Linked DNA regions of Hyalangium ruber. The protein of the gene in region 2 binds, or shares a complex with, the protein of the main gene of each other region. Links are inferred from orthologs where the notes say so. Each region holds a gene or a part of one and is shown on either strand. Other genes may lie near its edges.

Region 1 (2,841 bases), on a different replicon or contig from region 2:
TCCCGGAAGTGCAGCTCGCCGGGCACGGGCTCCTCCATCGTCATCATGGAGCCCCGGTTGCCGATGCCGCCGGGCATCGCCGCGCCCACCCAGCTCGCGCCACCGTCGTGCGAGACGAAGGTCATGTTCGGCGTGCGCGCGAAGAGGGTGCCCGCGCGCGTGACGAACAGGTCCACGCCTCTCCAATCGATCGAGCCCTGCTCGTTGGGCATGACAGGCACCTGCTGCCAGGTCTGACCGTCATCCCGCGACACCTGGAGCCCGAAGTAGGAGGCCACATAGATGTCGCCATTGGCGGTGAAGTGAACCGAGGGCTGGTACGTGCGGTAGCTGAACGGCAGGGGCGGCAGCTCCACCTCGGGCCAGGGCGCATCCTCGGTGAATCGCTGTCGACGGCCGAGCCACACCCGAGCCGTCTCATCGCCTCGCTGGGAGGTGCCGGCGTCCACCTGCTGCCGCACGGTGAAGAGGGTGTCGCCGTTGCGCAGCCCCCACGCGCTCCAGCCCGGCTCCCCGTTGAGGTAGTAGATGATGTCCGTGTCGAGCTGGATATAGGCCAGCCCGTGCTGGCCGGTGTGGGCAATGCCGGAGGTGGGCGTGACGAAGACCCACTTGTGGATGGAGCCGAGCGCCCCGGCGTTGATCTCCTTCCAGGTGCGGCGCCTGTCGAAGGAGACGACCACGTTGGCGGAGAGCAGATAGACGCTGTCGCCCATCGCCTCCACCTGCTGGAGGACGCGCGGATCAGCGCCCTCCACCGGCGGCGTGACGTAGACGAGCGGAAACGCCGAGCCATCCAGCTGCGGCTCTTGGGGCTTCTTCGAGGGACAGCCGCACAGGAGCGCGAGCACGCCCAGCGCGGTGACGAGACGGAACGAGACGGACATTGGGGCCCCCACGGGGAGTGGACTCTAGCCCACTCCTCGCGGAGCCGCCCGGGAGCGCCTCAGACGCGCATCGGCATGACCACGGCGGTGAAGCTGCGGTCACCCGGCGCGTGGAGCACGCCCGGGCTGTGCTCGTCGCCCAGCTCGAAGGACACCTCATCCGTCTCGGTGACGGTGAGCACGTCGGTCAGGTAGCGGGCGTTGAAGCCGATGGTGATGTCCCCGCCCCGGTAGGCCACGTCCAGCACGTCGCGGGCCTCGCCCAGGTCCGGGTTGTTGGCGGTGATGAGGAGCTTGTTCTCCTCCAGGCCGATGCGCACCGCGTAGCTCTTGTCGGCCGACAAGAGGGCGATGCGCTTGAGGCTCTCCAGGAAGCGTACCTTGGAGACCTGGATGACCTTCTCGCCTTCCTTGGGGATGACGCGCTGGTACTCGGGGAACTGGCCGTCGATGAGGCGCATCACCATGGTGAGGCCCGGCTTCTTGAACAGCGCCGAGTTCTCCGCGAAGCCCAGGTGGCTCTCCGCGTCGGGGGCCTCGTCCAGCAGGCGCTTGAGCTCCATCAGGCCCTTGCGGGGGATGATGACGCCGCCCTTGAGCTTGAAGTCGCCGGGCAGCTCGCGCTCGATGAGCGACAGGCGGTGGCCGTCGGTGGCCACCATGCGCACCTTGCCGGTGGACTGGGGCTCGAAATAGACGCCGTTGAGGATGTAGCGCGTCTCGTCCGAGGAGATGGCGAACTGGGTCTTCTTGATCATCTCCAGCAGGATGTTGCCGGAGACCTGCACCAGCGGAGCGTTCTCCTCCTTGGGCAGCTTGGGGTACTCCTCGGCGGCCATGCCGACGATCTTGAAGTGCGCCGAGCCGCTGGAGATGTCCACGTAGTTGTTGGCCAGCTTCTTGAGCGTCACCTGCGCGTCGGGCAGGTTCTGGACGATGTCGAAGACGTACTTGGCGCTGACCGTGATGGCGCCGGGCTTGGACACCTCGGCCGGGTGCTCGGAGACGATGCCGATGTCCAGGTCGAAGGCGGTGACCGTGACGCCGCTTTTGGTGGCGTTGACGAGCACGTTGGCCAGGATGGGCATCGTCGTCTTGCGCTCCACGATGCCCTGGGCGCGGTGGAGGGCCCTCTTCAGCTCGTCGGTGGCGATGCGGAATTCCATCGGAGGCTTCCTTGGATCCTCGGTGAACGGCTCTGCCCGGGGGGTGTAGCCCGGGGATTGGGGTGCGTCAACGAACCGGCTCGCCGCTCCGTGCTCCAGTAGGCGGGGCAAGCCGGAGGACGGAACCATTCCGTCCCCACCTGCTCGGAGATTCAGGTAGGTTCCGCACTTGGGGTGAATCCGAGGCCGAAGACTCTACACGATTCCAACCCGGAAGGTTGTCCGAGATTTTCGTGCCGCGACAGGTAGGCTCCTGCCTCGCCTCCCCGCCCCGCCTCCAGGCGGGCGTGAAACCCGAGCAGGGGCTCGTGCATATAAGGAGGCAGGAGGTCCGCCATGGACACACCGAAGAACCCGCCCTCGAAGGTGACCAAGACGGAGGAGGAGTGGAAGAAGGAGCTCGACCCGGAGCAGTACCGCATCCTCCGTAAGAAGGGGACCGAGCGGGCGTTCACCGGGGCGCTGTGGAACCACCACGACACCGGCACGTACCAGTGCGCCGGGTGCGGCAACCCGCTGTTCACCTCGGACACCAAGTTCGAGTCGGGCTGCGGCTGGCCGAGCTTCTACGCGCCGCTGGAGAAGAGCCACGTGGACGAGCACGAGGACCTCTCGTTCGCCATGCGCCGTACGGAGGTAGTGTGCAGCCGCTGCGAGGGGCACCTGGGGCACGTGTTCCCGGACGGGCCCGCGCCCACGGGGCTACGCTACTGCATCAACTCGGCGGCGCTTAAGTTCGAGAAGAAGGGCTGACCGCCGAGACTCGCGAGGGCTGTCATGAACGTCCG
Region 2 (2,789 bases):
GGTGGAGGTGCAAATTCTCACGGGCGTGCTGCACCAGGTGCGCGCGCACATGGCGGGCGTGGGAGCGCCGCTGGTGGGCGACACGCTCTACGGCGGACGCGAGGAGCCGGGGCTCACGCGGTTCTTCCTGCACGCCCAGGTGCTGGGCTTCACGCACCCGGTGACGGGCAAGCAGGTGAAGGTGGAGAGCCCTCTGCCTGCGGACCTTACCGCGGTGCTCCAGCAGCACGGGCTCACTCGCCCATCACCTTGATGATGACGCGCTTGCGGCGCTGCCCATCGAACTCGGCGTAGAACACCTGCTGCCAGGGCCCGAGGTCCATCTTCCCCGCGGTGACGGGGATGATCACCTGATGGTGGACGAGCAGGGACTTGAGGTGCGCGTCCCCATTGTCCTCTCCGGTGCGGTGGTGGCGGTAGTCGGGCCCGTGGGGCGCGAGCTCCTGGAGCCACTCCCAGATATCCTCGTGAAGCCCGGACTCGTCGTCATTGACGAAGACCCCGGCGGTGATGTGCATGGCGGAGACGAGCACCATGCCCTCCTGGATGCCACTCTTGCGCACCAACCCCGCCACGGTGTCCGTGAGGCGGACGAGCTCGCGCCGCGACTTCGTCTCGAACCAGAGGTACTCGGTGAGGGTCTTCATTTCGATGCCCCGTCGGGAAGGTTCGCTACAGTGATGACCGCCATGCGCGCCATCATCCACGTCGACATGGACGCCTTCTACGCGTCCGTGGAGCAGCGGGACAATCCGTCGCTGAAGGGCAAGCCGGTCATCGTCGGTGGGCATGCGCAGCGCGGAGTGGTGGTGGCGGCCTCCTACGAGGTGCGGCCCTTCGGCGTGCGCAGCGCGATGCCCATGGCGCGAGCGATGAAGCAAGCGCCACATGCCATCGTGGTGAAGCCCCGGTTCGCGGCGTACGCGGAGGCGAGCGAGCAGGTGTTCGCCATCTTCGAGCGCTACACGCCGCTCATTGAGCCGCTCTCACTGGACGAGGCCTTCCTGGACGTCACGGCCTCGGTGGGATTGTTCGGAGCACCGACGGACATCGCTCGGCGCATCCGCCGGGAGATCGCTGACGAGCTGAAGCTGCCGGCCTCGGCGGGCATTGCCTCGGTGAAGTTCGTGGCGAAGATCGCCTCGGACCTGGCCAAGCCCAACGGGCAGCGCGAGGTGCCTCCCCAGGAGACGGTGGCGTTCCTGGCGGGGCTGCCGGTGTCGCGCCTGTGGGGCGTGGGACCGAAAACCGAGGAGGAGCTGAAGCGCGCCGGGCTGAAGACGATCGGCGACGTGGCGGCGCGGGACGTGGCGTGGCTGGAGCAACGCCTGGGCTCGAGCGGGCGTCAGCTCTGGGAGCTGTCCCAGGGGCTGGATGATCGCGAGGTGGTGCCAGACCGGGCCGCCAAGAGCGTGGGCGCGGAGGACACGTTCGAGGAGGACCTGACGGGCGTGGACCTCCTGCGACCGCACGTGCATGCCCAGGCGCTGCGCGTGGGCCGGCGGTTGCGGAAGGCGGGCGTGAAGGGCCGCGTGGTGCAGCTCAAGGTGAAGTTCTCGGACTTCAACGTCATCACCCGGCGCACCACCCTCTCCTCCCCCACGGATGACGGGCAGGGGATCTACCGCGCGGCGCTGGAGCTGCTCGAGCGCTCGCACGAGAACAAACCCATCCGGCTCACGGGCGTGTCGGTGCAGTCGTTCGACGCGCAAGAGCCCCAGCAATTGGGCCTCTTCACCACGCCCAACGCGCCGCCTCCGCGCAGCGCGAAGCTCAACGCGACGCTCGACCGCATCGCCGAGCGTTTCGGCTCCAAGGCCATCACCACCGCGGACATCGCGGAGAGTGGTGACTCCACGGACGATGACGACCGCTGGGGCCGGCACTGAGCAAGGGGCTCACTCCCAGATATCTGGGACCAGCCGCTCACTCCCAGATATCTGGGACCAGCCGCTCACTCCCAGATATCTGGGACCAGAGGCACACTTCACTCCTGGATATCCAGGAGTGAGCGCTCATCCGCCTCTAGGAATTTCAGCCTGTTACGCTGTGTGCCTTGCGTTAATGCCACACTCCCAGTGAACCTCAGGCGGCCCGCCGCAAATCCTGATGCACAGGCGTCCCGCCCTTCTCGCGGCCGAGCGTCAGCAGGGCCGTCACCCACGTCGCCACGGCGCACGTACCCATCACGGCCGCCATGGGCCACAAGGTGCCGTCATTGAGCAGCCCCACGAGAGACGAGGCCGTAGCCGAGATGGCGTACTGCGTGGAGCCCAGGACGGACGAGGCCACGCCAGCGCGCGACCCGTGGGCCTCCAGGGCCATCGCGGTGGAGTTCGGCAACACGAAGCCGAGGCTCAACAGGAAGACGAACAGGGCCGGAGCGATGGTGGGAACGCTGCCAGTCCCCGTGACCGCGAGCCCCACGAGGACGGCGCCCGCCAGGACCGGGAAGAGCGCCACCGTGACGGTGATGCGCGCGGGTGAGCGCACCGCCAGCAACCGCCGGTTGATCTGCGACGCCCCAATGAGCCCGATGGCGTTGAGCCCGAAGAGCCACGCGAAGTGTTTCGGAGAGACGTGGAGGAACTCCATGAACACGAAGGGCGAGCCGGAGATATAGGCAAACATGCTCGCCTGGGCGAACCCGCCCGCGAGCGTGGCGGCGATGAACCGCTTGTCCTGGAAGAGGGCACGAAGGTTCGTCCCCAGGGACACACGGTTCGCGGCAGCCCCCGCCGCGGTCTCGGCCCGCGGAATGGCGATGACCGAGAACACCAGCGTGGCGA

The links. The genes of interacting proteins can lie anywhere in the genome.
Region 1: the proteins of SYV04_RS03200 (region 2) and dnaN are in contact, whole or in part, in a solved structure (PDB 1OK7), measured with the Escherichia coli proteins. The link is inferred for Hyalangium ruber from one-to-one orthologs.

Annotation. Positions count from the first base shown.
Region 1 is NZ_JAXIVS010000010.1:257,443-260,283, forward strand. It holds dnaN (DNA polymerase III subunit beta), read right to left. Parts: upstream 2,054-2,841; coding sequence 947-2,053; downstream 1-946. Other genes in the region: SYV04_RS27705 (sialidase family protein), read right to left, coding at 1-887; msrB (peptide-methionine (R)-S-oxide reductase MsrB), read left to right, coding at 2,390-2,806; SYV04_RS27720 (DUF6748 domain-containing protein), read left to right, coding at 2,831-2,841. UniProt on the Escherichia coli protein: Confers DNA tethering and processivity to DNA polymerases and other proteins. Acts as a clamp, forming a ring around DNA (a reaction catalyzed by the clamp-loading complex) which diffuses in an ATP-independent manner freely and bidirectionally along dsDNA.
Region 2 is NZ_JAXIVS010000001.1:783,837-786,625, forward strand. It holds SYV04_RS03200 (DNA polymerase IV), read left to right. Parts: upstream 1-689; coding sequence 690-1,889; downstream 1,890-2,789. Other genes in the region: SYV04_RS03190 (RluA family pseudouridine synthase), read left to right, coding at 1-253; SYV04_RS03195 (secondary thiamine-phosphate synthase enzyme YjbQ), read right to left, coding at 234-647; SYV04_RS03205 (multidrug effflux MFS transporter), read right to left, coding at 2,086-2,789. UniProt on the Escherichia coli protein: Poorly processive, error-prone DNA polymerase involved in translesion repair and untargeted mutagenesis. Copies undamaged DNA at stalled replication forks, which arise in vivo from mismatched or misaligned primer ends.